DNA from 4 places in the Variovorax sp. V35 genome. Region 2 is predicted to be linked to each of the others. Evidence: predicted binding sites of a transcription regulator. Region 2 holds the regulator's gene; each other region holds the start of a gene.

What was found. The regulator LexA, encoded in region 2, represses DNA repair genes until DNA is damaged. The targets are predictions, from matches to a motif close to ACTGTATNNNNATACAGT.
Region 1: a site for LexA is predicted at 4,889-4,906, ahead of recA (recombinase RecA). Genes of this name have one in related genera too.
Region 3: a site for LexA is predicted at 2,742-2,759, ahead of ACAM42_RS02345 (ATP-dependent helicase). Genes of this name have one in related genera too.
Region 4: a site for LexA is predicted at 1,390-1,407, ahead of imuA (translesion DNA synthesis-associated protein ImuA). Genes of this name have one in related genera too.

The regions. Positions count from the first base shown of each region.
Region 1 covers NZ_AP028666.1:7,170,146-7,177,567, reverse strand. Annotated here, with positions in the region: gene ACAM42_RS33250 (biotin--[acetyl-CoA-carboxylase] ligase) at 1-87, shown strand, start outside; gene ACAM42_RS33245 (sporulation protein) at 96-296, shown strand; gene ACAM42_RS33240 (HEAT repeat domain-containing protein) at 302-1,027, opposite strand; gene ACAM42_RS33235 (sensor histidine kinase) at 1,024-2,466, opposite strand; gene ACAM42_RS33230 (hypothetical protein) at 2,609-3,574, shown strand; gene ACAM42_RS33225 (response regulator transcription factor) at 3,601-4,275, opposite strand; gene ACAM42_RS33220 (MarR family winged helix-turn-helix transcriptional regulator) at 4,338-4,823, opposite strand; gene recA (recombinase RecA) at 4,970-6,079, shown strand; gene recX (recombination regulator RecX) at 6,140-6,613, shown strand; gene ACAM42_RS33205 (SRPBCC family protein) at 6,627-7,025, shown strand; gene yiaA (inner membrane protein YiaA) at 7,038-7,422, opposite strand, start outside.
Region 2 covers NZ_AP028666.1:3,646,821-3,654,242, reverse strand. Annotated here, with positions in the region: gene lpxK (tetraacyldisaccharide 4'-kinase) at 1-985, shown strand, start outside; gene ACAM42_RS16905 (Trm112 family protein) at 966-1,148, shown strand; gene kdsB (3-deoxy-manno-octulosonate cytidylyltransferase) at 1,145-1,918, shown strand; gene adk (adenylate kinase) at 2,054-2,710, shown strand; gene ACAM42_RS16890 (asparaginase) at 2,745-3,731, opposite strand; gene lexA (transcriptional repressor LexA) at 3,805-4,488, shown strand; gene ACAM42_RS16880 (hypothetical protein) at 4,632-5,015, shown strand; gene ACAM42_RS16875 (D-2-hydroxyacid dehydrogenase family protein) at 5,183-6,190, shown strand; gene ACAM42_RS16870 (MFS transporter) at 6,195-7,355, shown strand.
Region 3 covers NZ_AP028666.1:501,615-509,036, forward strand. Annotated here, with positions in the region: gene ACAM42_RS02330 (5'-methylthioadenosine/adenosylhomocysteine nucleosidase) at 1-740, shown strand, start outside; gene ACAM42_RS02335 (YoaK family protein) at 750-1,502, opposite strand; gene corA (magnesium/cobalt transporter CorA) at 1,560-2,546, opposite strand; gene ACAM42_RS02345 (ATP-dependent helicase) at 2,772-4,889, shown strand; gene raiA (ribosome-associated translation inhibitor RaiA) at 5,210-5,539, shown strand; gene ACAM42_RS02355 (PTS sugar transporter subunit IIA) at 5,732-6,199, shown strand; gene hprK (HPr(Ser) kinase/phosphatase) at 6,301-7,260, shown strand; gene fur (ferric iron uptake transcriptional regulator) at 7,320-7,422, opposite strand, start outside.
Region 4 covers NZ_AP028666.1:3,113,160-3,120,581, forward strand. Annotated here, with positions in the region: gene ACAM42_RS14400 (aldo/keto reductase) at 1-12, opposite strand, end outside; gene ACAM42_RS14405 (ABC transporter substrate-binding protein) at 183-1,310, opposite strand; gene imuA (translesion DNA synthesis-associated protein ImuA) at 1,422-2,219, shown strand; gene ACAM42_RS14415 (DNA polymerase Y family protein) at 2,188-3,531, shown strand; gene ACAM42_RS14420 (error-prone DNA polymerase) at 3,524-6,874, shown strand; gene ACAM42_RS14425 (hypothetical protein) at 6,945-7,422, shown strand, end outside.

The DNA of each region.
Region 1 (7,422 bases), 3.5 Mb from region 2:
GGCGAGCTGCAGGTGCGCACCGACGCCGGCCTGCAACTGATCTCGAGCGATGAAGTGAGCGTGCGTCCGCGCGGCATGTCTTTCTGAGCGAGGGCATGAAGCTTCGCTTGTTCCTTGTCGCCCTGCTCGCCGCCAACGCGGGCTACTGGCTGTGGACGCGCGGCGACCTGGCCGGCTTCGGGCTCGCACCCGCGGCGCTCGACGAGCGCGAGCCGCAGCGAATGGCGCGGCAGATCCACCCCGAGTGGGTGCAGATCCGCAAAGACGCAAAGCCTTCGGGCACGCCCGCGCCCTGACCCGGTCAGGCCGCAGCAGCGCGCGCGAACATGCGCCGCGCCTTGGCCAATGCGGCCTGCAGTTTTTCTTCGGACGGTGGCTCGTGCGAGCTGGAACTCAGGCCGAATTTCTTGCCCGCGATTTCCTGCACCGCGACCAGGATGCCGCCCAGCACGGCCGGATCGGTCTCGGTGTCGAGCGCCTGGCGCAAGGGCTCGAGCGCCTGGGGCGCAGCGCTGCGGCGGTTGAACACGATCTGCATCAACGCGCTCGCGGCCCATCGGCGGTTCGTGGCGACGGCATCGTGCGTGAGCAGCGGCACGACCTTGGCGATGTCGGTCGTGCCGCCGAGCCAGCCGATCACCCACAGCCCCTTGCAGCGCAGCTCGTCGTGCGGCGACGCGAGCGCGGCGCGCGCGAGGGCCGCGGTCTCTTTCAGGCGACGGCCCTTGCGGTACTTGAAGCCGCCGAGCAGCTGCAGCACCGTGGCCTGCATGGCCGGGTCGGGCTCTTGGTCGAACTGCGCGAGCAGGTGGTCTTCGGCTTCGTCGCCGCGCTCGCCGAACTTGCGGCACAGCCAGTCGTAGAGCTCGCTGTCCATGCCGGTGTCGTGCAGCAGCGTGTAGTGGAAGCCCAGCGCCTCGGCTGAATCCTGTTCCAGCAGATCGGCGCCGAAGTCGAACATGTCCGACACGTCGGTGTCGAGGCGGATTTCCAGGAAGCGTTGGCGCAGCGTGTCGAGCGGATTCATTCCGACGGGGCCTCCTCGAAGCGCACGGTGAAGAGCGCGCCCGGCGGGTGCTTGCCGGGGTGCGCGTCTTCGAGCTTGACCCGCGCGCGGTGCTGGTTGGCGATCTCGCGCACGATCGGCAGGCCCAGCCCGGAGCCGTCGGCCTCGTTGCCGAGCACGCGGTAGAAGGGCTCGAACACCAGCTCGCGGTCGGCCTCGGCGATGCCGGGGCCGTTGTCTTCCACCTGCACCAGCTGCACGTGGCCGAAGGGGTCGGCCAGCACGCGCGCCGTGACCACGCCGGGGCGCTCGGGCGTCGAGGGCGTGTAGTTGAGCGCGTTGTCGACCAGGTTGCGCACCAACTCTTTCAGCAGCGTCGGGTTGCCGTCGACCATCACGCCGGGCGCGCCGGCCTGGACGCCGTCGTAGCCCAGGTCGATGCGCTTTTCGATCGCGCGCGGCACGGCCTCGCGCACCACCTCGATGGTCAGCCGCGCGAGGTCGCAGGGCTGGCAGTGCGTCATGGCGCTGGTGCCCTCGGCGCGCGCCAGCGACAGCAGCTGGTTCACGGTGTGGGTGGCGCGCACGCTGGCGCGGCCGATCTGCTTGAGCGACTGCTTGAGTTCGTCGGCGTTGGCGCCCTCGCGCTGCGCCAGGTCGGCCTGCATGCGCAGGCCCGCGAGCGGCGTCTTGAGCTGGTGGGCGGCGTCGGCCAGGAAGCGCTTCTGCGTGAAGATGGAATCGTTGAGCTTGTCGAGCAGCTCGTTCACCGACGACACCAGCGGCACCACCTCGAGCGGCACCGAGGATTCGTCGAGCGGGCTCAGGTCGCCCGGGCGGCGCTCGCGGATGCGCGCCTCGACCACCGACAGCGGCTTGATGCCGCGCACCAGCGCCAGCCAGATCAGCAGCACCGCCAGCGGCAGGATCGCGAACTGCGGCAGCAGCACGCCCTTGATGATCTCGGTGGCGAGCACCGCCTGCTTCTCGCGCGTCTCGGCCAGCTGCAGCAGCGACGGCGGTACTTCTTCGCTGCCGCTGGGAATCCACAGCGAGGCCACGCGCACCGGCTGGCCGTGCACGGTGCTGTTGTGCAGCAGGACCACGTTGGTGCCGGGCGGGTCGTCCACGTTGGGCTGCGGCAGGTCGCGCTCGCCGTGCAGCAGCGTGCCGTGGCCGTCGAGCAGCTGGTAGTAGATGTGGCCGGCGTCGTCGGCACGCAGGATCTCGCGCGCCGACTGCGACAGCACGAAGTGCGTCTGTCCCTGCTTCACCGTGACCAGTTCGGCCAGCACCTTCACGTTGTGCTCCAGCGCGCGGTCGAAGGGCGCGTTGGCGATGCCCTGCGCCACCAGCCAGGTCACGCCGATGCTCACCGGCACGAGCAGCAGCAGCGGCGTGAGCATCCAGTCGAGGATCTCGCCGAACAGGGAGCGCTGGGCGCGCTGGAAGAGCTTCAAGGGAGTTCCTGGCAAGACGAAAGAACGCGGGCGAGCGTGAACTAGTACTGCGATTCGCAGGTGTGACGTTTCATTGACAAGGTGTGACTGGTTGTAGCCTTGACGTGCAGTTTCTGCAATTCAAAAACATCAGGGAGAAATCATGAAGCAAAAGACCGTGGGCGGCTGCCCCAAGCCGCTCTGGATGGCCGCGACCGTGTTGGCCGCCAGCGTGGGTGTGACTGCATGCGGCGGTGGAGGTGGCGGGGGCGGCGGTGGGATGCCGATGCTGCCGATCGCACCGGTTCCGGCGCCCGCCCCTGCGCCCTCCCCAGCCCCGGCGCCCGCGCCCGCACCGGCCGAGAACCGCGCCGCCGTGCCGGGCTCCGAGCCGTCGCCTTCGTTGAGCGCGCCGCAGCCCGGCTCCACCGCCGCGGTGGGCAACGACAGCGAAGGCATCTATGCCGGCGTGCGAGGCATCGCCTTCGTCGGCACCAACGGTTCGTTGGCAGGCAGCTTCCTCGGGACCACGATGTGGGGGGCGCTGAAGGTCACGGGGCTCGACTGGTCCTTCAACCCGGACACCCAGTTGTATGTCCCGCCCAACGCGTATCCGGTGACCGGCTCGGGCACCTTCACGCCGAAGAAGTCGGTGAATGGCACCTACGCCTACGACAATGGCAGGCCGTCCGATATCGGCCCGCTGGCCTACACCATCGAGAACGCGCTGGCGGTGTCGCAGGCGAGCATGACCGGCACGTGGTCCAACACCGACAGCAGCCCGAGCCTGGGCGTGACGGTGCAGGTCGACGGCCAGGGCGTGTTCACCGGCAGCACGAGCGGCGTGCAGATCGGCCAGTGCACGCTCTCGGGTACTGTCGCCCTGGCGCAGCCCGGCTCGGCCAAGAACATGTACAGCCTCACGCTGAAGGCCGTGAATGCCGCCACGGCCAGCACCAACGACTGCAAGCTCACCCCCGCCGCCACCGGCAGCTATGCCGGGCCGGCCATCATCGGGCTGGTGCCGGCGGGCGTGTACGACAGCAACGGCTACTTCCGCAGCCTCATGTTCCTGATCCGTTCGAACACCGGCGCCACGCTGCTCGTCAATCTGCGCAAGCAGCCCTGACGGCATTGCGCGCGGGCGGGGCACGCTCAACCGGGAATCTTCTCGAGGCAGTAGCCCAGCCCGCGCACCGTCGCGATGCGCACCGGTCCCTTCTCGATCTTCTTGCGCAGGCGGTGGATGTAGACCTCGATGGCGTTGATGCTCACCTCTTCGCCCCATTCGCACAGCCGGTCCACCAGCTGGTCCTTGCTGACCAGCCGGCCGGCGCGCTGCAGCAGCACCTCGAGCAGGCCCAGTTCGCGCGCCGACAGCTCGATCATCTTGCCGTCGATGGTCGCCACGCGGCCGGCCTGGTCGTAGACCAGCGGGCCGTGGCGGATCGCGTTGCTGGTGGCGCCCATGCCGCGCCGCGTGAGGGCGCGCACGCGCGCCTCGAGCTCCTGCAGGCTGAAGGGCTTGGCCATGTAGTCGTCGGCGCCGTGGTCCAGGCCCTTCACGCGCTCTTCCACGCTGTCGGCCGCCGTGAGCACCAGCACCGGCAGCTGCGAGCCGCGCGCGCGCAGGCGCTTGAGGATCTCGATGCCGTGCAGGCTGGGCAGCCCGAGGTCGAGGATCAGCAGGTCGAACTCGCTGTGGGTCATGAGCGCGGTGTCGGCCTGCGAGCCGTTGGCCACGTGATCGACCGCCGCGCCCGAGGTGCGCAGGCTGCGCAGCAGGGCATCGGCCAGCACCTGGTCGTCTTCGGCAATCAGTATTCGCATGAGCCACCTCCGGCGGATTCAGGCGCCATGCCGGCGCAGTTCACATTTGTCTCAACGCGAGTCTAGCCCGCTGTATAGGCTTCGAGTCCGATGGTTACCACGGTGGCGATCTCGTCGCCCACGCTGGCGCGGAACTCGCGCTCGGTCTGCGTCACGGCGCGGCGGAAGGCGTCCAGCCAGGCCAGCCCGTCGGCCGTGAAGAGCACGCGTCGCGCGCGCGCATCGAGCGGGTCGGGGCCGCGCGTGACCAGCCCCCAGGCCTCGCACTGGTCGACCAGCGTGCCCATGGCCTGCTTGGTCATGCCGGCGCGCTCGGCCAGTTCGGTCAGGCGCGAGCCCTCGCGCGCCAGGTGCCGCGTGATGTGGATGTGCGCCGCGCTCACCTGCGCGCGCGCCGCGAGGTTGGACAGCGCCAGCGGCACGTCGATGTCGTGCGCCATGAGCGCCAGCACGCGCTCGTCGAAGCGGCGCATCGCATGGCCCAGCAGGCGGCCCAGATGGGTCTGGCGCCAGGCGTCGGGATCGGTGGGAAAGGCGGGGTCGGCCATGGCCTTAGATGGTAAGGCAAACTGACTTTAAAGTGGGTTTGCGAATCGCCATGAGCCCCTACACTACTGTTCAAGCATCCAGTCTGTGGTTAAAAGCAGATGGATGAATCCCGACACAAACCGTTGATATTCAAGGAGATTTCCACATGGACGCAGTCGTCAAGGGCGCAAGCATCTCGGTCGCCAACAGTGAAAAGGCCAAGGCCCTGCAGGCCGCGCTGGCCCAGATCGAAAAGCAGTTCGGCAAGGGCACGATCATGCGCCTGGGCGAAGGCGAGGCGCTGGAAGACATCCAAGTGGTCTCCACCGGCTCGCTGGGCCTGGACATCGCCCTGGGCGTCGGCGGCCTGCCCCGTGGCCGCGTCGTTGAAATCTACGGCCCGGAATCCTCGGGCAAGACCACGCTCACGCTGCAGGTGATCGCCTCCATGCAGAAGCAGGCCGGCACCTGCGCCTTCGTCGACGCCGAGCACGCCCTCGACGTGCAGTACGCCCAGAAGCTCGGCGTGAACCTGTCCGACCTGCTGATCAGCCAGCCCGACACCGGCGAGCAGGCCCTGGAAATCGTCGACTCGCTGGTGCGCTCGGGCGCCGTCGACCTGATCGTGGTCGACTCGGTCGCCGCGCTCACGCCCAAGGCCGAAATCGAAGGCGAAATGGGCGACTCGCTGCCCGGCCTGCAGGCCCGCCTGATGAGCCAGGCGCTGCGCAAGCTCACGGCCACGATCAAGAAGACCAACTGCATGGTCATCTTCATCAACCAGATCCGCATGAAGATCGGCGTGATGTTCGGCTCGCCCGAAACCACCACCGGCGGCAACGCGCTGAAGTTCTACGCCTCGGTGCGCCTGGACATCCGCCGCATCGGCACCATCAAGAAGGGCGACGAAGCCATCGGCAACGAAACCAAGGTGAAGGTGGTGAAGAACAAGGTCAGCCCGCCGTTCAAGACGGCCGAGTTCGACATCCTGTTCGGCGAAGGCATCAGCCGCGAGGGCGAGATCATCGACATGGGCGTGAACGCCAAGATCATCGACAAGTCGGGCGCCTGGTACGCCTACAACGGCGAGAAGATTGGCCAGGGCCGCGACAACGCCCGCGAGTTCCTGCGCGAGAACCCCGACCTGTCGCGCGAGATCGAGAACAAGGTGCGCGAGTCGCTGGGCATTCCGCTGCTCGCGGCCGACGCCGGCAGCGAACCCGAGAAGGCCGAGAAGCCCGCCAAGGCATCGAAGGCCGACAAGGCGGCGGAGTAAGTTTGAGATAAGCGGCCTTCGCGCAGTGCGTGGGCCGCGTGAGCGACCCACCACCCCCGAATGGCCTTCAGTGCCCCCTCCCTCAAAGGTCGCGCCCTGCGCCTCCTGAGCCAGCGCGAGCATTCGCGCGCGGAGCTGGAGCGCAAGCTGGCCAAGCACGAGGAAGAGCCCGGCACGCTGGCGAAGGCGCTCGATGAGCTGGCCGCCAAGGACTTCATCAGCGAGCCACGCGTCGTCGCCTCGGTGCTGCACCAGCGCGCCGCCCGTTCGGGCGCGCTGCGCGTGAAGCAGGAGCTGCAGGCCAAGGGCATCGCGCCCGAAGCCATCGCGCAAGCGGTGGCCGGCTTGCAGGAGACCGAAGTCGAGCGCGCCACGGCCCTGTGGCGCCGCCGCTTCGACGCGCCACCCGCCGATGCGAAGGAGCGCGCGAAACAGATGCGATTCCTGATGGCGCGCGGTTTCTCGGGCGCCGTCGTGTCCAAGGTGCTCAGGAGCGACTTCGATGACCCCAGCGACGACCCCAACGGCGAATGAAGGCGACGCGGCCTTGTCCCGCGTCATCACGCAGCGCGTGCAGTGCGAATGGCGCGACGCCTATGCGCTCGCGTCCGACCCGAAGCGGCTGCCCGACTGGGCCAGCGGCCTCGCGAAGAGCGCGCTGGTGCCGCACGGCGACCACTGGATCGTGCGCACGCCCGAAAGCGGCGAGGCCCGCATGCGCTTTGCGCCGCCCAACGACCTGGGCGTGCTCGACCACTGGGTGGCGCCCGAAGGCGTGCCCGAGGTCTACCTGCCGTTTCGCGTGATCGGCGTGGCGCCCGGCGTGTGCGAGCTGCAGTTCACGCTGCTGCGCCAGCCGCACATGGACGATGCGGCCTTTGCACGCGACGCCGGATGGATCGCGCGCGACCTGCAGGCCCTGCGCCGCCTGCTCGAGGCGGGCTGAGCCCGGCCTGGTTTACTCGGTGGCCGTGACGTCGTCGGCCAGCGGGTTCTCGGCCTTGTACGCGGCGATGTCGCGCACGTTCTTCTGCACCGCCACCGCGCCGAACAGGCTCAGCAGGAAGGCCATGGCGTAGAAGCCCTTCTCGCTCGCGGCCAGCGAGGCGTTGAACAGGCCCACGGCCAGCAGGCCCACCGACAGCAGCAGCGAGACCCAGCACAGGCCGAAGTAGATGCCGGTGACCGAGATGCCCTCGAGCCGGTCGCGCACCGTCTTTTGCAGCGACACGGCCGAGAACAGGCCGTACATGAGGATGGTGAAGTAGTAGCCCTTCTCGTTGAGCTGCATCGCGGCATTCCACAGCCCGAGCAGGTACACGATGGCGCCGATGATCAGCGCG
Region 2 (7,422 bases):
CGCGCGGCTGCAGGATGCCTGGCTGCGCCGCGGTGCGCTGGCCTGCCTGCTGTGGCCGCTGTCGCAGGTCTACGGCGCCCTCTTCGCGTTGCGGCGCGCCTTCTATCGATGGGGCTGGCAGAAAACCGGACGCGTGCCGGTACCCGTGATCGTGGTCGGCAATGTGATCGCGGGTGGAGCCGGCAAGACACCGGTCGTGATGGCCGTCGTGCGCCACCTTCAGGCGCGTGGCCTGCGGGTGGGCGTGGTGTCGCGCGGCTACGGCCGTCGCACCGACGACTGCCGTGAAGTCCATGCCGACAGTGATCCGCAGGACGTCGGCGACGAACCCGCGCTGATCCACCATGCCACCGGCGCGCCGGTCTTCGTGGCCCGGGAACGCATTGACGCCGCGCGCGCCCTGCTCGATCGACATCTGGACATCCAGGTCATCGTCAGCGACGATGGACTTCAGCATCTGGCGCTGGCCCGCGATATCGAGATCTGTGTGTTCGACGACCGCGGTGTCGGCAACGGCTGGTTGCTACCAGCCGGCCCCTTGCGTGAGCCGTGGCCGCGCCATTGCGACCTGCTGTTGCACAGCGGCGAGCGGCCCGCCTTCGCCGATGGCTACACCGCCACCCGCGAACTGGCGCCGTACGCCCTCGCGAAGGACGGCCGACGCATCCCGCTCGACACGCTCGCCGGCCAGTCCGTGATCGCGCTCGCTGCCATCGCCCGGCCGCAAGCCTTCTTCACGATGCTGCGCGCACGTGGCCTGACGCTCGCGGACACCTTCGCGCTGCCCGATCACCACGACTTCAGCGGCTGGCAACGCCCAGCTGGTCCCGCCCTGCCCCTAATCTGCACGGAAAAAGACGCCGTCAAGCTCTGGCTCCTAGCACCCGACGCGCTCGCCGTGCCGCTGCACTTCGAACCCTCGCCGGCGTTCTTCACCGCCCTCGACGCAAAGCTATCATCGCTCGATGGATACCAAGCTGCTTGAACTGCTCGTCTGCCCCGTCACCAAGGGCCCGCTGACCTGGAACGCCGAGAAGCAGGAGCTCTGCTCGCGCAGCGCGCGTCTGGCCTACCCGGTGCGCGACGGCATCCCGGTGCTGCTCGAGAACGAGGCCCGCACGCTGTCCGACGAAGAGCTGGGCCTGTGAGCTTCACCGTTCTGGTGCCGGCCCGGCTGGCTTCGACGCGACTTCCCAATAAACCGCTCGCCGATATCGCCGGCCTGCCGATGGTCGTGCGCGTGGCGCAACGTGCCCGCCAGTCCGGCGCCCTTCGCGTGGTGGTGGCCGGCGATGACGCTTCCATCATCGACGCCTGCAAGGCGCACAGCGTCGAGGCCCTGCTCACCCGCCAGGACCACCCCAGCGGCACCGACCGGCTGGCCGAAGCCTGCGAACAGCTCGGGCTCGACGGTGACGCGATCGTCGTCAACGTGCAGGGCGACGAGCCGCTGATCGACCCCGCGCTGATCGACGCCGTTGCCGCCACGCTGGCCGCGCGACCGCAGGCCGCGATGAGCACCGCCGTCCACGCGATCGACTCGCTGGCCGACTTCATGAACCCGAACGTGGTGAAGGCCGTGCTCGACGCACAAGGCCATGCGCTGTACTTCAGCCGCGCGCCGATCCCCTGGTGGCGCGACGGCTCGTCGGGCGGCGCGGCGCCGTCGGTGCTGCCCAGCCCCGCACCGCTGCGCCACATCGGCATCTACGGCTATCGCGCAGGCTTCGTGCGGCAATTTCCGTTGCTGTCGCCCGCCCCTGTCGAAGCCACCGAGGCGCTCGAACAGTTGCGCGCGCTGTGGCACGGACACCGCATCGCGGTGCATGTGAGCGATGTCGCACCGGGCCCCGGGATCGACACGCCCGAAGACCTCGCGCGCGTGCGCGCCGTCTTCGCGGCCGGCTCGCCTGCATGAGCTGCAGGCCGCCCCGAGGGAGACGGCGGCAATTTGTCACGGGGACGCATGCTATCCTCGATGCAATTCCGCCTCGGCGCGCCTGAGGGTGCGCATGGGGCGCGACACAAAATCTAAGAACCTTCCGAGGACACCATGAGACTTATTTTGCTGGGCGCGCCCGGAGCAGGCAAAGGCACGCAAGCGACCTTCATCTGCCAGAAATACGGCATCCCCCAAATCTCGACCGGCGACATGTTGCGCGCCGCGGTCAAGGCGGGCACCCCCCTCGGGCTGCAGGCCAAGACGATCATGGATTCGGGTGCACTGGTCAGCGACGACCTGATCATCAACCTCGTGAAGGAACGCATCGCGCAGCCCGACTGCAACGGCGGTTTCCTGTTCGACGGCTTCCCGCGCACCATTCCGCAGGCCGACGCCATGAAGGCGGCCGGCGTGAAGCTCGACTACGTGCTCGAGATCGACGTGCCCTTCGGCGACATCATCGAACGCATGAGCGGCCGCCGCTCGCACCCGGCATCGGGCCGCACCTACCACGTCAAATTCAATCCGCCGAAGGTGGAAGGCAAGGATGACGTGACCGGTGAAGAGCTGATCCAGCGCGAAGACGACAAGGAAGAGACCGTGCGCAAGCGGCTCGACGTCTACAGCCAGCAGACCCGTCCGCTGGTCGACTACTACTCGGCCTGGGCCAAGGCCGATCCGGCCGCCGCACCGAAGTACCGCGCCATCCAGGGCGTGGGCACGGTCGACGAGATCACGCAGCGCGCCCTTGCCGCACTGAACAGCTGATTTGATTCAGCGGCTGACCCCGTCAGCCTCTCTCCTAACCGCCCTCCGACTCCGGCAGGGCGGCCACTCCCAAGAGTTCCAGCACCAACGCGACCCGCGCTTTCACCGGCGTGAGTGCGCCCGCATCCCGCAGCCCGTCCCCGGGTTTCGGCAGGATGCGTCCGTTCGTGCAGCGCGTGGCGCGCAGCACCGCCACGCCGGCGGCCTGCGCCGTCAGCGTCGCGGCTTCCAGCGCGTGGTGCACGGTGCCGTTGCCGGTCGTCGCCAGAACCAGTCCGCGCAAGGGCTCTGCCGATGGAAGCAGCAGCGCCTCGACGATCGCGCCGCTCGCGCCCGCGTGGCTCATGACGATCTCGACACGAGGCCACGGCTTCGACACGGCCTCCAGCCGCGCCGCATCGAACGGCGCCCCCTGCGGCCACGCACGCACGCGCCGCACTTCGCCCTCTTCCACATAGCCGACCGGCCCCGCATCGCCTGACGCGAAGGCATCGAGACGGTAGGTGTGCACCTTCTGCACGTCGAGGCCGCTGTGGACCGTGCCCGCGCACACCACCGTCACGCCCCGCGCGCCAGGCGTCGAAGCCACCACGAGCGCGTCGCGCACGTTCTGCGGACCATCGGGCGACAGGGCCGTCGCCGGACGCATCGCACACGTCAGCACCACCGGCTTGGCTGGCGCCAGCACGGCGTGCAGGAAGAAGGCGGTTTCCTCTAGCGTGTCGGTGCCGTGCGTGGTCACGATGCCGGCCACATCAGGCTGCGCCAGCCAGTGTGCGCAGCGCGCGGCCAGCTGGCGCCAGGTGTCGGCGTCCATGTCTTTGCTGTCGAGCTGCGCGACCTGCTCCGCCACCAGCGTCACGCCGGCCGGCGCCTCGATGCCGCCCAGCAGGTCCGCCACGCCCACCTGCCCGGCGGTGTAGCCGATGTTGTCGCCGCTGCTGGCAGCCTTGCCGGCAATGGTGCCGCCGGTGCCCAGCACGACCACGCGGCGCGTCTCGGACGAAGAGGAATGAGTCATGGCTTGTCAACTTTTGAAAACTGGTTAAAAATACAGGTACTGGATATCTAGCCAGTGCCGCAAGGAAACCACTATGCAGTTCGCAGTGAAGCTTACCGCCCGCCAGCAGCAGATCCTGGACCTGATCCAGGGCGCCATCGCACGCACCGGTGCGCCGCCCACGCGCGCCGAAATCGCCAACGAGCTGGGCTTCAAGTCGGCCAACGCCGCCGAGGAGCACCTGCAGGCCCTGGCCCGCAAGGGCGTGATCGAACTCGTCAGCGGCACCTCGCGCGGCATCCGCCTCAAGGGCGATGCGCTGCGCTCGCTCCACGAAACGCGCCACCGCGAAGGCAACCAGTTCTCGCTCTCGCTGCCCGGCATGGCCCAGCTCGCGCTGCCGCTCATCGGCCGCGTGGCGGCGGGTTCGCCCATCCTTGCGCAAGAGCACGTCGACCAGACCTACTACGTCGAGAACACGCTCTTCCAGCGCCAACCCGACTACCTGCTCAAGGTGCGCGGCATGTCGATGCGCGACGCCGGCATCATGGACGGCGACCTGCTCGCCGTGCAGGCCACGAAGGAAGCGCGCAACGGCCAGATCGTGGTGGCGCGCCTGGGCGAGGAAGTCACCGTGAAGCGCCTGAAGCGCAACAAGCAGGTGATCGAGCTGCACGCCGAGAACCCCGACTACCCGACCATCATCGTCCAGCCCGGCGAGCCCTTCGAAATCGAAGGCCTCGCGGTCGGCCTCATCCGCAACACGATGCTGATGTAGCCCCGGGCCTGCTGCCCACACGCAGCAGCATCTCATCCGGCCGCGACAGGTGGCGGGCGTATGGCGCGAAGTCGCCATCACCCTGTCGTGGCCGACTCAAGAAATCCTGCCTGTGTTCAACCTCATACTTTTTTGGAGTTCACATGGGAATCGCCCTCCTCGCCATCGCCGACCTCTGGTCGCCCCTGCAATCGCTGGCCACCCGCTGGATGCCCGCCCGCCGCCCGTCGCACGGTGAGAGCGGCGACGCTGCTGCCGGTCTGCGCTACGTGGCCATTCGCCCGGCCTGCACGGCGCGCCCCGCTGGCGGCTCCACGCCTGCCAGTTCGCCATCCGCCGCCGCAGCGCCCGCCCGCCCGCTGCGCGTGGTCCGCGTGGTCGACCGCCAAGGCACGCAGCGCGGCTGCGCCAACCGGGTCGTGATCTCCGGCCGCATGGCCGACGTGTGCGCCGAACTCGACCGGCTCGCCGCGCTGGAAGCCGCGGAAACCGGCAGCGGCGCGCCCCGCCCCAGCCACCTGCACTGAAAAAGTGCCAACGAACCCGCCGTGCCTGCGCACTCTGTGCGCCCCTCATGCGCACGGCGGATTCACTGGAATCGGCCTGAAACAGGCCTTCCGGCCGCCATCCGGCACCGGGTATCCAAACGTTCACACGTGCGACCTGCCGATGCTGCGAGGCACAATGGCATGCCATGAACATTGTGATCCTCGACGACTACCAGGACGCCGTGCGCAAGCTGCAGTGCGCTGCCAAGCTGGACGCTTACGCCGCCAAGGTCTACACCAACACGGTCAAGGGCATCGGTCAGCTGTCGGTTCGCCTCAAGGATGCGGACGTCATCGTGCTCATCCGCGAGCGCAGCCAGATCTCCCGCCAGCTGATCGAGAAGCTGCCCAAGCTCAAGCTGATTTCCCAGACCGGTCGCGTCGGCGGCCACATCGACGTCACGGCCTGCACCGAACGCGGTGTGGCGGTGGCCGAAGGCTCGGGCTCGCCGCAGGCGCCCGCCGAACTCACCTGGGCGCTGATCATGGCGGCCATGCGCCGCCTGCCGCAGTACATCAGCAACCTCAAGCACGGGGCCTGGCAGCAGTCGGGCCTCAAGTCGGCATCGATGCCGCCGAATTTCGGCGTGGGCTCGGTGCTCAAGGGCAAGACGCTGTGCATCTGGGGCTACGGCCGCATCGGCCAGCTGGTGGCGCGCTACGGACAGGCCTTCGGCATGCAGGTGGTGATCTGGGGCCGCGAGGCCAGCTGCGCCAAGGCGCGCTCCGACGGCTTCCAGGTGGCGCAGAACCGCCACGAATTCTTTGCCGCCGCCGACGTGCTGTCGGTGCACCTGCGGCTCAACGAGGACACCCAGGGTCTCGTCAAGCTCGAAGACCTCTCGCGCATGAAGCCGACGGCGCTGTTCGTCAACACTTCGCGCGCCGAGCTGGTGGAAGCCGATGCCCTGCTGGCCGCGCTCAACCGCGGCCGCCCCGGGCTGGCGGCCATCGACGTGTTCGAGAGCGAACCGCCGCTGCAGGGCCATGCGCTGCTGCGCCTCGAGAACTGCATCTGCACGCCGCACATCGGCTACGTCGAACAGGAAAGCTACGAAAGCTACTTCGGCCAGGCGTTCGACAACGTCGTGAGCTTCATCAAGGGCAACCCCACGAACATCGTGAATCCCGGCGCGCTGCAGGTCCGGCGGTGAACCCATGAGCCGGCCCGCGCCGCAGCGAGGCGCGCTCTGGGCGCTGCTGGCCGGCAATTTCGTGATCGGCACGGGCGTGATGGTCGTGCCGGGCACCCTCAATGAGATCAGCGCCTCGCTGGCGGTCCAAGTCGCCACCGCGGGCCAGCTGATCAGCGCGGCCGCCTTCGTGATGTGCTTGGGCGCCCCGCTGCTGGCCGCCGCGGTCGCCGGCTGGGACCGCCGCAAGCTGCTGGCCCTCACCCTGCTCTGGTACGCCGCGTGGCACGTGGTCGCGGCGCTCGTACCCAGCTTCGGCGCGCTGCTGCCGGTGCGCATGCTGACGGTGATCGCGCCCGCCATCTTCACGCCCCAGGCCGCGGCCTGCGCCGGCATGCTGGTGCCGCCCGAGCAGCGCGGGCGCGCCGTCACCTTCGTCTTTCTCGGCTGGTCGGTGGCCTCGGTGCTGGGTCTGCCGATCGGCGCGCTGATCGGCGGCCACCTGGGCTGGCGCATGGCCTTCATGGCCATTGCGGCGCTCAGCGTCGTGAGCGCGGCCTCGGTCTGGCTCACGCTGCCCAGCGGCATCCGGCCCGCCGCGCTCACGGCCGCCGCCTGGTCGCGGGTGCTGCGCAGCCCGGTGCTGATGGGCATCGTGTCGGTCACGGCGCTGCAGGGCGTCGGCCAGTTCGTGCTGTTCAGCTATTTCGGCCCGCTGCTCAAGCAGGGCTTCGGCGCCGACGCCAACACGCTGAGCCTGATGTGGGCGCTGTTCGGCGCCTTCGGCCTGCTGGGCAACATGGTGGTGAGCCGCTACATCGACCGCGTCGGCGCCGGGCGCATGGTGCTGTTGACGACCGGGCTGATCGCGCTCAGCCTGCTGCTGTGGCCGCTGGCCAGCACGCTGGCGTGGCTCGCGGTGGTGCTCGTGCCCTGGGGCCTGGGCTGCTTTGCCACCAACTCCTCGCAGCAGGCGCGCCTCGTGGGGCTGGCGCCCGCCCTGGCGCCGGGCTCGGTGGCGCTCAACAGCTCGGGCATCTACATCGGCCAGGCCCTGGGTGCGGCGCTGGGCGGCTGGCTGCTGGCGAACGACGCCACCGAGTGGATGAGCCGGGTCGGTTTTGCACTGATGCTGCTGGCCATGGGCCTGAGCATCGCCATCGACCGCAGCCGCCGCCCGGCCTGATTCCGATGCCCCGCGTAACACCCGGGGCGCGGGCCTCCCGCGAGATTGCAAAATCGGAGCTTTCGTC
Region 3 (7,422 bases), 3.1 Mb from region 2:
TGCACGAGGAGCTCAGTGCGCTCCTCGCGCGCATGCCCGACGAGCAGCGCGTGCACATGGCCGGCCGCGACTTCTGGGTCGGCCACCTGCAGGGTCAGCCCGTGGTCGCGGTGCTGTCGCGCATCGGCAAGGTCGCGGCGGCGGTCACGGCCACGGTGCTGCTCGAGCGCTTCGGCGTGCGGGCGATCGTGTTCACGGGCGTGGCGGGCGGGCTGGCGCCGGGCGTGAACGTCGGCGACGTGGTCGTGGCGACCGAGCTGCTGCAGCACGACATGGACGCCTCGCCGATCTTTCCGAAGTACGAGGTGCCGCTGATGGGGCGTTCGCGCTTCGCGGCCGATGCGGCCATCGGCGATGCGCTGGCGGCGGTGGCCGAAGGCACGCTGCGCGATCCGGTGGGCCTGGTGGGGCAGAAGGCGGTCGATGAGTTCCATCTGCGTTCACCGAAGGTGCATCGCGGCCTGCTGATCAGCGGCGACCGTTTCGTGTCGACCACCGCGGAGTGTGGGGCCCTGCAGCGTTCGCTGCCCGACGCACTCGCGGTCGAGATGGAAGGCGCTGCGATGGCGCAGGCCTGCCACGACTACGGCGTGCCCTTCGCGGCGCTGCGGACCATCTCGGACCGCGCCGACGATGCCGCGCACGGCGACTTCACGCGCTTCGTGGCCGAGGTGGCGAGCCGCTACAGCCTGGCGCTCGTCGACGCCTGGCTCGCCTCCCTGCCGCGCGACGCGGCCTGAAGCACCTGCCTACGGTGCGAGCCGGCGCAGTTGCGGCAGGTCGCGCAGCAGCGGCGGGATCGACAGCGCCAGCAGCAGCGCGGCCAGCGGCACGACGCAGATGAAGCCCACGTGCTTGAAGCCCAGCGCACCCACGGCGCCGCCGAGCACGAACATCGCGACCAGCCCGCCGCAGCGGCGAAGCCGGCTGCGATCGTGGCGCACCGGCAGCGGCGTGGACGGCGCGCGCCGGTTCCAGTAGAGCATCTTGCCCAGCTCGATCCCCACGTCGGTGATGTTGCCGGTCATGTGGGTGGTGCGCGTGCTGCCGCCCGAGGTCTTCGATGCCACGGCGTTCTGCAGGCCCATGATGAACGACAGCAGCAGCACCGTGAGCGGCACCGCGAACGGCGTGGCCCAGGTCAGCGTGATCGCGCCGGCGAGCCCGAACGGGAACATCAGCGCGGCCTCCAGCAGCAGCGGCAGCGCATACACGCCATGCAGCCGGTGCTGGCGCGCCCAGTTCACCAGCACCGCGCAGACCGCGGCGCCGCTCACGAACGCGAGGATCGCGCCCAGCGCGTTCAGCAGCAGCGTGAGGTTGCCCAGCACCATGCCGTCCGCCAGCTGCGAGGCGAAGCCGGTCATGTGCGAGGTGTACATGTGCAGCACGAGGAAGCCGCCCGCATTGATGGCGCCGGCGTTGAAGGCCAGCAGCAGCCCGAGCGCGGTGTTCGTCGACGGCGCGCGGTGGCGGTTGGTGAGGAAACGAAGTCTGCGCACGGGGCTCTCCAGGGGCAGCTGCCTGCCGACAGCCACTCTAGCACCCAGTGTGAAGAACTACTTGAGCCAGCCGCGCCGGCGGAAGTACCACATCGGCACCAGCGCGCTCGCGGCCATCAGCGCGATGGCGTAGGGGTAGCCCATGGCCCAGTCGAGCTCGGGCATGAACTTGAAGTTCATGCCGTAGATGCTCGCGATCAGCGTGGGCGGCAGCAGCGCGACGCTGGCCACCGAGAAGATCTTGATGGTCTTGTTCTGGTTGATGTTGATGAAACCGACGGTCGCATCCATCAGGAAGTTGATCTTGTCGAAGAGGAAGGCCGTGTGGTTGTCCAGTGATTCGATGTCGCGCAGGATCTGCCGCGCCTCTTCGAACTGCTCGGCGTTGAGCATCTTGCTGCGCATCATGAAGCTCACGGCGCGGCGCGTGTCCATCACGTTGCGGCGGATGCGGCCGTTCAAGTCTTCCTGCCGCGCGATGGCGCCGAGCACCTCGCCGGCCAGTTCGTCGCTGACGTTGCCCGACAGCACCTTCTTGCCCGCCACCTCGAGTTCGTCGTAGATGTTCTCCAGCGTGTCGGCCGAGTATTCGGCGTCGGCGTCGAAGAGCTTGAGCATCACTTCCTTGGCGTCCTCGATCAGCCCCGGCGCGCGGCGTGCGCGCATGCGCAGCAGGCGGAACACGGGCACGTCTTCGTCGTGGATCGAGAACAGCACGCCGCGGCTGCGCAGGTCGGTGTTGTGCTGGTTCAGGATGAAGGCGACGCGCACCGTGCGCGGGTCTTCGTCGTCGTCGATCAAGAAGTCGGAGCGGATGTGCAGCTCGCCGTTGTCTTCCTCGTAGAAGCGGGCCGATTCCTCGATGTCCTCGTCCATCGCGTCTTCGGGAATCGAGAGGCCGTAGTACTGCTTGATCCAGCGCTTTTCCTCGAGCGTGGGCGACTCGAGGTCGACCCAGATCGGCTGGAACTTGGAGAGCTCTTCGAGCGACTCGATCTCTTCCTGGACGAGGCGGCCGTTGGCGAGCGTAAAGATGTTGAGCATGGGCTCACTCCCGGGGGTGACTGAACGATGGGCGAGGGCGGGGCGCTTTCAATTCCCGCGGACCCGGCGTCAGTACATCACGCGCAGCGTCGCCAGGGAGTTGAAAGCTGCCGAGACGGGGCGGTTTCCAAGGGGAGTCTCCGGTTGCAGCGAGGCGCGATTATGTCACCGGCCACAGGGCGACAAGGCACTCGAACTGGACGGACATACAGTAAAGTCGTGCCCATGCAGACCCCTGCGTCCCCCGTTCTTTCCACCCCGCCGAAGACGCAAGCCGAGCGCCTGGCCGCGGCGCTTGCCGCGCTCAACGACGACCAGCGCGCGGCGGTCGAGCACGGCGTGGGCGCGGCGGTCGGCGCCGACCACCGGCCGCTGCTCGTGATCGCCGGTGCCGGCTCGGGCAAGACCAGCACGCTGGCGCACCGCGTGGCGCACCTGATCGCGGACGGGGTCGATCCGCAGCGCCTGCTGCTGCTCACCTTCTCGCGCCGCGCCGCGCAGGAAATGGAGCGCCGCGCGGGCCAGGTGCTGGCGCGCGTGCTGGGCCTGAAGTCGGAGCGCCCGCCCGCGCTGCCGTGGGCCGGCACCTTCCACGGCATCGGCGCACGGCTGCTGCGCGAGTACGCCGCGCAGATCGGGCTGGACGAGAACTTCACCATCCACGACCGCGGCGACGCCGAAGACCTGATGGGGCTGGTGCGGCACGAGCTGGGCCTGTCGTCCACGGTCAATCGTTTCCCGCGCAAGGGCACCTGCCTGTCGATCTACTCGCGCTGCGTGAACACGCGCGCGCCGCTGGCCACCGTGCTGAAGGACAGCTTTCCCTGGTGCGCCGAGTGGGAGGCGCAGCTCAAGGCGCTCTTCGGCGCCTACGTCGAAGCCAAGCAGCAGCAGAACGTGCTCGACTACGACGACCTCTTGCTCTACTGGGCCGAGATGGTCGCCGAGCCCGCGCTGGCCGCGCACGTCGGCGCACGCTTCGACCACGTGCTGGTCGACGAATACCAGGACACCAACCTGCTGCAGGCCGAGATCCTGCGCGCGATGAAGCCCGACGGGCGCGGCGTGACGGTGGTGGGCGACGACGCGCAGTCGATCTACTCGTTCCGCGGCGCCACGGTGCGCAACATCCTCGACTTTCCGTCGCAGTTCTCGCAAGAGGCACGCATCGTCACGCTGGAGCGCAACTACCGCTCGACGCAGCCGATCCTCGACGTGTCGAACCGCGTCATCGCGCAGGCCGCCGAGCGGCACGCCAAGACGCTGTGGACCGACAAGCCCTCGGCCGGCAAGCCGGTGCTGGTGCTCGTGCCCGACGAGGCCGGGCAGGCGCGCTGGGTGGCCGACAAGATCCTGGCGCACCGCGAGGGCGGGCTGGCGCTGAAGTCGCAGGCGGTGCTGTTTCGCACCTCGTCGCACAGCGCGGCGCTCGAGCTGGAACTGGCACGGCGCAACATCCCGTTCGTGAAGTTCGGCGGCCTCAAGTTCCTCGAGGCCTCGCACGTGAAGGACCTGCTCGCCGTGCTGCGTTTCGCGCAGAACCCGCGCGGGCGCATGGCGGGTTTCCGGGTCACGCAGCTCATTCCCGGCGTGGGCCCGGCCACCGGCACGCGCCTGCTCGACGCGATGGACCAGGCGGCCGACCCGGCCGCGGCCGTGCGCGACTTCGTGCCGCCGTCGGCCGCGCGCGAACAGTGGGCCGACTTCGCCCAGGCCTATGCGGCGCTGCGCGCGCCGTCGCTGCAGTGGCCAGCCGACGTGGAAGTGGCCATGCAGTGGTACCAGCCGCACCTGGAGCGGCTGTACGAAGACACCTCGGGCGTGCGCCGCGCCGACGTCGAGCAGCTGGCGCGGCTGGCAGCCGGCTATGGCTCGCGCGAGCGCTTTCTCACCGAGCTCACGCTCGATCCGCCCGAGGCCACCAGCGACCGGCCCGGCCCGCCCTCGCTCGACGAGGACTACCTGATCCTGTCGACCATCCATTCGGCCAAGGGGCAGGAGTGGAACTCGGTGCACGTCATCAACGTGGTCGACGGCTGCATGCCGGCCGACGTGGCGCAGGGCGCGCACGAGCTGGAAGAAGAACGGCGCCTGCTCTACGTGGCGATGACGCGGGCCCGCGACCACCTGCACCTGGTGATGCCGCAGCGCTTCCACATCACGCAGCAGGCGGCGCGCGGCGACCGGCACCTGTACGCCAACCGCACCCGCTTCATCGCCGAGTCCGACCTGGCGGGCTTCGAGCTGCAGACCTGGCCGCCGCCGCCGGTGCTGCCGCCCGCGGTGCCACCGCCGGCCGCGGTGATCGACCTGCGCAACCGCATGCGCGCCGCCTGGCGCTGAACGGGCCGGCCCTTCGGGCGGGAGGGGCACTGCGCGCTGCACATGGAAACACTTGCTTCCAATGTGCCGCAACGGCATGCCACTGCACGGGGGCAGCTATGGAATCAATAGCGGATTAGGGCATGCAATACACCGGCCCGTCACTCGGGCAAGCCCCGGTATTGCAATACCGTGACAGCTTGGGCATAGTGAATCCGACCGCCCCCTTTCTTCATCTCCCTTCCTCTTCTCCCTCTCTCCCAACCTCACCTGTTTCGCCGGCCACGCTTCATCCCGGAGCGCGGTCATTTCCCCAACCGTCAATTCTCAGGAGGTCATTCATGAATTTGACGATCAGCGGTCATCACCTCGACGTCACACCTGCCTTGCGCACCTACGTCACGAGCAAGCTGGACCGGATCACGCGACATTTCGACCAGGTGGTCGATGTCAAGGTGATCCTCACGGTGGAAAAGCAGAAGGAAAAGGAACGCCGCCAAAGGGCGGAGTGCAACATTCACGTCAAGGGCAATGACATGTTCGCGGAATCGAGCCACGCTGATCTGTACGCCGCGGTCGATGAGTTGGTCGACAAGCTCGACCGCCAGGTGGTCCGCCACAAGGATCGCCTGCAAGACCACCATCACGTGGCGCCCAAGCGCGTGATGTAAACGCCGGGCCCCGCGCCCCGCATCTCAGGCCGCCTTCGGGCGGCCTTTTGTTTGTCCGACCACATTGGTGGGGCTTTGCAAGGGCCTCCAGAGGAAGCGACGCCTCACGGCAACACATGTAGACGAAAGTAATTAGGGGGACTGGGGGTTTTTACCGAGGAGGTGCATAATCGCCCCCGCTCTGACCCCACCATGAATCGCCTCGCGTCCATCCTGCCGCCCGCTCAAGTGCTCGTGAGCGTTGACGCCACCAGCAAGAAACGTGCTTTCGAAGAGGCCGGCCTGCTGTTCGAGAGCCTTCACGGTCTGGGCCGTGCCCTCATCACCGACAGCCTGTTTGCGCGCGAGCGCCTCGGCTCCACCGGCCTGGGCCACGGCGTCGCCATTCCGCATGGCCGCATCAAGGGCCTCAAGGCGCCGATGGCCGCGGTGTTCCAGCTGGCGAACCCCATCGGCTTCGACGCCCCCGACGAGCAGCCCGTGGCGCTGCTGATCTTCCTGCTGGTACCCGAAGCGGCCACGCAGAAGCACCTCGAAATCCTGTCCGAAATTGCCGAGCTGCTGAGCGACGCCGGCCTGCGCGAGCAGATCAAGTCCAGCACCGACGCCGCCGCGCTGCACGGCCTCATTGCCGGCTGGCAGTCGACCCAGGTCGCCTGAGCGCCCGTGCCGGGCCTGCCGCTGCTGATAAGCTGCGGCGACGCTTTTCTCTCCCTCCATCCTGACCAGAATGCCGGCGTTTTGCGCCGGCCGCCGCACGCATGAAGCCGACCGTCATCAGCGCCGATGCCATGTTCGAGGAGTTTCGCGGGTCGCTCCGCTGGGAATGGCTCGCGGGCCTGGGCGCCTCGGAGCGCCAGTTCGACCCCGACGTCATCAGCCGCGCGCAGTCGGCCGCCGACCTGGTCGGCTACCTGAACTACATCCACCCGTACCGCGTGCAGATCCTCGGTGCGCGCGAGGTGGCCTACCTCACGCGGGGCAGCAAGGAAGACTGCGTGCGCCGCATCGGGCGCATCGTCACGCTGGAGCCGCCGATGCTGGTGCTGGCCGACGGCCAGGCCGCGCCCGACGAGCTGCTGTCGATCTGCGAACGCGCCCAGCTGCCGCTGTTTGCCACGCGCGAGTCGTCGGCCTTCGTGATCGACCTGCTGCGCGCTTACCTGTCCAAGCACTTCGCCGAGCGCACCTCGATGCACGGCGTGTTCATGGACATCCTGGGCATGGGCGTGATGATCACGGGTGAGTCGGGCCTGGGCAAGAGCGAGCTCGGCCTGGAGCTGATCTCGCGCGGCAACGGCCTGGTGGCCGACGACGCGGTCGACCTGTACCGCATCAACCAGAACACCATCGAGGGGCGCTGCCCCGACCTGCTGCTGAACCTGCTGGAGGTGCGCGGCATCGGCCTCCTGGACATCCGCGCGATCTTCGGCGAGACGGCCGTGCGCCGGAAGATGCGCCTGAAGCTCATCGTGCACCTCGTGCGGCGCGACAGCTTTGAGCGCGACTACGAGCGCATGCCCTCGGCGCCGCTCACGCAGGACGTGCTGGGCATCCCGGTGCGCAAGGTCATCATCCAGGTGGTGGCGGGGCGCAACATCGCCGTGCTGGTGGAGGCGGCGGTGCGCAACTCGATCCTGCAGCTGCGCGGCATCGACACCTATGCCGACTTCGTGGCGCGCCACCACAAGGCGATGGAGAGCGGGCGCGATCCGGACTGAGCAAAGAAAAAAGCCCTTCAAAGTGAAGGGCCGCTTTCTGCTTCAGCAGGTCTTCAGCGTCAGCGCTTCTTGACGCAGTCGCCGCACAGGCCGTACAGCGACATGGCGTGGTCCTGCAGGACCCAGCCCTTGTCCTTGGCGATCATTTGCTGGCGCCGCTCG
Region 4 (7,422 bases), 530 kb from region 2:
GGTCATCTGCATCGCGGGCCTGCGGGGTGGCTGCTGGGCGAAGGAGGGGAGCGCGGCGCCTGCGCACAGGGCTGCGCCTAGTCGGAGCAACCGGGCGCGCGTGAGGGCTGGAAGGAGGGGGGCGTTCGTGGTGGGCGTCACGAACGAAATTCTGCGCCCGCCATGCCGGCGGGCGGAAGGGCTCAGCGCAGGTAGCGCCCGTCGGCCTTGAGCATCGACAGTTCCGAGAAGGTCAGCCCGCGGTGCTCGCCGGGCCGGTACGACACGGCGATGCCGCCGAGGTCCAGCGTCTTGAATGACTCCAGGCCCTTCTGCAGCGACTCGGGCGTGGGGTTGGCGCCCGCGCGCTTCAGGCCTTCGACCATGACCTTGGCGGTGACGTAGCCCTCCAAGCTGGCGTAGCTGAACTCGGTCATGCCGATCTTCTTCATCGCCGCCTGGTACTCGGCAATCACCGGCATCGCGCTGTTCCACGGGTAGGGAACGACCTGCGAGATGACCACGCCGGCCGCGTCCTTCTTGATGTCCTGGAAGAGCTTTTGCCCATTCAGGAAGGAGAACGAATAGAAGGCCGTCTCGCCGCCGGTCGCGCGGTAAGCCGCGATGAATTTCGCCGCCACGTCGTTGGTGGCCGACAGCACCACGGCCTTGGGCTTGAGCTTGGCCAGCTCGGCGGCGCGTTCGGCCGCGTCGGAGCCGTCGTTCTTGATGGCCACGCTGCCGACCATCTTGTCGCCGCGTTCGGCAATGAACTTCTGCGTGCTCTCCATCGCCGAGCGCGCACCGGGGTTGTCGTTGTGCGCGAAGGCGATGCGCGACAGGCCGATGGTGAACAGGTGGTTCACGATGCGGCTGTATTCCTCATCGAAGCTGATGCGCACCGGAAAGCCGAACTCGCTGAACTTCACGACCGGGCCCGCGCCCGTGTAGGGGCCGACGACGGGAATCTTCAGCTCGTTGGCCGCCTTCAGCGCGCCGACCGCGGACGAGGTGCCGATGGGCATCAGCACGCCCACGGCGCCGTCGCGCGCGAAGGTCTTGACGTTCTCGGCGCCCTTGGCGGGGTCGTAGGCGTCGTCGAGCTGGCGCAGCTCGACCGGGCGGCCGTTGATGCCACCGCTCGCGTTCAGCGCGGTGAACATGGCACGGATGCCGACCAGCGGCTCGGTCGACAGCGACGCGAGCGGGCCGGTCTGCACGTAGGTCTGGCCGATCAGGAGCGGCTTGGCGGGCTGGGCCGAGGCGGGCGCCCCTGCGAGGACGAGCGCGGCGAGGGCCAGAAGCCGCAGGTGAATCTTTTTGTGTCTCATGGTCACTAATTGTTAATAAACCGATCTTAAGGCGCGGGCCTTCGCAGGTAAATCGATCGCTGGTTGCGACCTGGGGAATACTGTATAAAAATACAGTTAACAACTGCAATCATGGGCCTCCCTTTCCTCGACTCCTTTTCCACCGCCGCGGGCCGCGGCGTCTGGCACGCCGACGAACTCGGCCTGGCCGACGCGCAGGTCGTGGCCACCGGGCATGCCGCGCTCGACGCCGAGCTGCCCGGCGGCGGCTGGCCCGTGGGCGCGATGACGGAGCTGCTGCAGGCCACGCCCGAGGCCCATGTCTGGCGCCTGCTGCTGCCCGCGCTGGCGCAGGCGGTGGAGGCGCGCGGCGGGCCGGTGGTGCTGGTCGGCGCGCCTTACGAACCCTGCGGCACCGCGCTGGCGGCGCAGGGGCTGCCGGTGGAGGCGCTGATGTGCGTGCGCAGCGACGCCCCGGCCGCGCGGCTGTGGGCCTGCGAGCAGGCGCTGCGCTGCGCCGAGATCGCTGCCGTCGTCGCCTGGCTGCCGCAGGCCCGCGTGGGCGAGTTGCGGCGGCTGCAGCTGGCGGCCGCGCAGCACGAGGTGCTGCTGTTCGTGTGCCGGCCCGAGTCGGTGGCGCTGTCGGCCTCGCCCGCGCGCCTGCGCCTGCGTGCCGAGCGCTGCCCGGACGACCCGGCGCAGATCGCGCTGCACCTGCTCAAGCGCCGGGGGCCGCCGCTGGCCGCGCCGGTGCGGGTGCCGGCGCGCAACGCCCGCATGAGCGCGCTGCTGGCCGCCGCCCGCGTGCGGCGTCAGCTGCGCCTGCAGTCGCTCGTGGCACCGGCCGCCGCACCGTCGGCCACGGTGGTGCGCATCGACGCATGGAAAGGAGGCCCGGATGCACTGGATCGCCTTGCAGTGGTCGTCTGAAACCGAGGACGCCGACGCCCCCGACATGCCTCCGCCCGAGGCCCTGGGCTGGTGGGCGCTGCAGTTCACGCCGCACGTCGCCTGGCAGGACGAGGCGCTGATGCTCGAGGTCTCGGCCTGCGAACGCCTGTGGGGCGGTCGCGCGCCGCTGATGCGCCAGCTGCTGGCCCTCAACCCCGCACCCGACGCGCGCATGCGCGGCGCGCAGGGCGCCACCAGCCTGATCGCGCTGGCGCGGCTGCGCCTGTTCGCGCGCAACGAGCACCGGCCCGCCGAGGTGCCGGCCGGCCTGCCGCTGGACACGCTGACGGCCGCGCAGGGCCACCTCGACCTGCTCGCGCGCCTGGGCTGCCGCACCTGGGGCGATGTGGCCGCCTTGCCGCGTGGCGGCCTCACGCGGCGCTTCGGCACCGGGCTGCGCGAGGCGCTCGACATCGCCTGGGGCCTGCGCCCCGAAAGCCACGCCTGGCTCACGCTGCCCGACGTGTTCGAGCAGAAGCTCGAACTGCCCGCGCTGGCCGAGACCGGGCCCGAACTCATGTGGTCGGCCAACCGCCTGCTGTCGGCGCTGCAGATCTGGCTGCGCGCGCGCCAGCGCGGCGCGCGTGCGCTCGAGCTGCAATGGACGCTCGACCTGCGGCGCCTCAACGGCGTGACCCTGCCGCCGCACCAGCAGCTCACCGTGCGCACGGCCGAGCCCACGCAGGACATGGCGCACCTGCGCCGCCTGCTGTCCGAAAAACTCGCGCTCACCACGCTGGCCGCGCCCGCGAGCTGGCTGAAGCTGCGCACGCTCGAAACCGATCCGCTGGCCGGCGCCAGCACCAGCTTCCTGCCGGAAGACAACCGCAAGGGCGACAAGCTGCACGAGATGGTCGAACGGCTCAGCGTGCGGCTCGGCGCCGACCAGGTGGTGGTGCCGCTCGCGCAGGCCGATCACCGGCCCGAGCGCCAGCAGCGGTGGCGGCCCGCGCTGCAGAAAGAGAAAACCCCGGCACCCGACAAGGCCCGCAAGGACGCCGCCTCGCAGCCCGATGCGATCTACCCGCCCTGGCTGCTGCCCGAGCCCTTGCGGCTCGAGATGGACGGCGAGCGCCCGTGCTACTGCGGGCCGCTGCGCAAGCTGGTCGGGCCGCAGCGCGTGGAAGCCGGCTGGTGGGGCGGCGAGGAAGACGGCGGCCAGCCCGCGATGCGCGACTACTACGTGGCCGAAAGCCCCGAGGCCGGCCTGGTGTGGATCTTTCGCGAGCGGCCCGCCACGCGCTTTTCGTCGGGCGAGGTGCGCTGGTACCTGCAAGGCTTCTATGCCTGACCTGAGCGGCAAGGAAGAGCGCAAGCGCCAGCCCGCCAAGGTGCATGTGCTGCCGCAGCGGCTGCGCCCGGCGCCGGGCCTGCCCGGCTATGCCGAGCTGCACTGCCTCACGAACTTCAGCTTCCAGCGCGGCGCGTCGACGCCCGAGGAGGTGGTCGAGCGCGCCTACCACCTCGGCTATGCGGCGCTGGCCATCACCGACGAATGCTCGGTGGCCGGCATCGTGCGCGCGCATGTCGCGTTGCGCGACCTGCCGGCGAAGCTGGACGCGCACGAAAGCGAGCACCCGGACGAACCGCCGATCCCGCGCAACCCCGTCTTCCGCCTGTTGTTCGGCAGCGAGTTCCGCTTCGAGCGCTTCAAGCTCGTGGTGATCGCGAACGACACCGAGGGCTGGGGCAACCTCTGCGAGTTCATCACCGCCGCGCGCAACACCGAGCTGCCCAAGGGCGAGTACCGCGTCGACTGGGACACGAGCGATGTCGCCTCGCTGCAGCGCTGCCAGGTCCTCTTCGTGCCGCACCGCCCGCCGGGCGGCATGCCGGAGGCGGTCACCGTGCAGGAAGACCTGGCCGCGGCCAGGGCGCTGTACGGCGGCAACCTCTGGCTGGCCGTGGAGCTGTTCAACGAACGCGACGACGACCTCTGGTTCGTCACGCTGATGCAGGCGGGCGAGCAGGCCGGTGTGCCGCTGGTCGCGGCCGGCGACGTGCACATGCACGCGCGAGGACGCAAGCCGCTGCACGACGTGCTCACGGCGGTGCGCGAAGGCCGCACGGTGGCCGAGTGCGGCTTTGCGCTGCAGTCGAACGCCGAGCGGCACCTGCGCCAGCGGGTGCGGCTGGCCGAGCTGTACCTGCCCGCGATGCTGGCGAACACGCTGGCGGTGGCGCAGCGGTGCCGTTTCGATCCCGAGGTGATCCGCGAGACCTACAAGTACCCGCTGGAGACCGTGGGCAGCAGCGAGACGGCGGCGCAGACGCTGGTGCGCAAGACGTGGGAAGGTGCGCGGGTGCGCTACCCCGACGGCATTCCCGAGAAGGTGCGTGCACAGGTCCAGAAAGAGCTCGACCTGATCACCGAGCTGGAGTACGAGATGTTCTTCCTCACGGTGGAAGACATCGTGCGCTTCGCACGCTCTCAAGACATCCTCTGCCAGGGCCGCGGCTCCTCGGCCAACTCGGCGGTCTGCTACTGCCTCGGCATCACCGCGATCAACCCCGACAAAGGCCACCTGCTGTTCGAGCGCTTCCTGAGCCGCCATCGCAAGGAGCCGCCCGACATCGACGTCGACTTCGAGCACCAGCGGCGCGAAGAAGTCATCCAGTACATCTACGAAAAGTACGGCCGCGAGCGCGCCGCCATCGCCGCCGTCGTCATCTGCTACCGCTCGCGCAGCGCCTTGCGCGACGTCGGCAAGGCCATCGGCATCGACGAGCGATTGGTCGACGAATTCGCCAAGGACCACTACTGGTTCGACGACACCGCACTCGGCGAACAGCTCGACAAGGCCGCCGCGCGCGTCGGCGTGAAGGAAGACCGGCTCAAGCTGGTCCAGTGGATCGAGATGACGCAGCGGCTCAAGGGCTTTCCGCGCCACCTGAGCCAGCACGTGGGCGGCTTCGTGCTCACGCACACCAAGCTCACGCGGCTGGTGCCGGTCGAGAAGGCGTCGATGAAAGACCGCTCCGTCATCCAGTGGGAAAAGGACGACCTCGAAGCCATGGGGATGCTCAAGGTCGACGTGCTCGCGCTCGGCATGCTGAGCGCCATCCGCCGCGGGCTCGACCACATGAACCGCTGGCGGGGCTCGATGATGGAGATGCATCACATCCCCAACGACGACCAGAACGTGTTCGACATGATCTGCGACGCCGACACCATCGGCGTGTTCCAGATCGAGAGCCGGGCGCAGATGTCGATGCTGCCGCGCCTGAAGCCGCGCACTTATGAAGATCTGGTGATCGAGGTGGCGATCGTGCGGCCGGGGCCCATCCAGGGTGGCATGGTGCATCCGTACCTCAAGCAGCGCGAGCGGGTGCGCAAGGGCTTGCCGATCCTCTACGAAAAAGAGGAACTGAAGCCGGCGCTGGAACGCACGCTGGGCATTCCGATCTTCCAGGAGCAGGTGATGCAGATCGCCATGATCGCGGCGAAGTTCAGCGCAGACGAAGCCGATCAGTTGCGTCGTGCCATGGCCGCGTGGAAGCGCAAGGGCGGCCTCGACAAGTTTCACGCGAAGCTCGTGGATGGGATGGTGGACAACAAGTACCCGAAGGAGTTCGCCGAAGCCATCTTCAAGCAGATCCTCGGCTTCGGCGACTATGGCTTTCCCGAAAGCCATGCCGCGAGCTTCGCGCTGCTGGTCACCGTGAGCAGCTGGCTCAAGAACTACGAACCCGCCTGCTTCCTCGCCGCCTTGCTCGACTCGCAGCCGATGGGCTTCTACAGCCCCTCGCAGCTGGTGCAGGATGCGCGCCGCCATGGGGTCGAGGTGCGGCCGGTCGACGTCACGTGCAGCGAGATCGACACCACGCTCGAGGCCCGCGCGCCCGACGCGCCGCGCATGCTGCCTGGCACCGACACGCGCTACGCCGAGCGCCTGGGCAACGAGAACCAGCCGGCGGTGCGGCTGGGCCTGAACCGGGTCCTGAGCCTCAGCGACGCCGGCGCCAGGCGTTTGCTCGCAGCGCGCGCGCAAGCGCCTTTCACCAGCACCGAAGACCTGGCCCTGCGCGCCGAGCTCGAAGGCAAGGACATGGCCGCGCTCGCAGCGGCCGATGCGCTGATGTCGCTCTCGGGCCATCGGCGCCAGCAGGTGTGGGACGCCACCGCGCAGCACCGCTCGTCGGCCCTGCTCAAGGGCGTGCCGATCCACGAACAGGCGCTGCTCCTGCCGGCCGCGCCCGAGGGCGAAGAGATCGTCGGCGACTACGCGGCGCTGGGCCTCACGCTGCGCCGCCATCCGCTCGCGCTGCTGCGCCCGCGTCTGGCGCGCATGCGGCTCCTGAGCGCGGTGGAGTTGCGCGCCGCGCGCAGTGGCCAGACCGTGCGCGCCTGCGGCATCGTCAAGGGTCGGCAGCGGCCCGGCACCGCCAACGGCACCATCTTCGTCACGCTGGAGGACGAGACCGGCAACGTCAACGTGATCGTCTGGAGCCACGTCATCGAGGCCTGGCGCGAGCCGCTGCTCAAGTCGCACCTGCTCGCGGTGCAGGGCACCTGGCAGCGCGACGACGACAGCGGCGGCAAGGTGCAGCACCTGATCGCCACCGGCTTCAAGGACCTCACGCCGCTGCTGGGCCGGCTGGCACAGAGCAACACCAGCCGTGACTTCCACTGAGGCATTGCGAATGCAACCGATCGTTCCATGCCTCGCGCCGCCCCTCACTTTTCGCTAACCTGTTCCTCCCATGTCCGCACTCGCCGCAACCGCTGCATTTGCCCTTGCCGATGAGGTCGTCGCCACGCCGATCGGCCCGCCGCCGCCCGCGCCCGATGTGCCCATGCCGCCACCGCCGCCGCCCGTGCTGCCGCCCGAAGGCGATCCGCCGCCCGTCATGCCCCCGGTGACGGACCCCGGTTTTCCGCCGCCGGTGACCGACCCGCCGCCCCTGCAGACGGCCGTGCCCTTCGGCAAGCCGCACGCACGGCGGCTGCGCGAGATCTACCGCTCGGCCGGCTGGCCCTGCTGCGACACCATCGAGGTCGAGCTGCTCGCGGGCGGTTTTCTCGAACGCGTGCGCAGTGCACTGGGCCACGAGACGCTGCGCGTGACCGACGCGGGCATTGCGCGCATCGCCACCACGCTCACTGTCAACCGCGCGGCGCTGTCGCCGCACGAGGCGCTGGTGGAGCGCGTGGCGCGCGAGATGACGCGCGGCGGCCGCA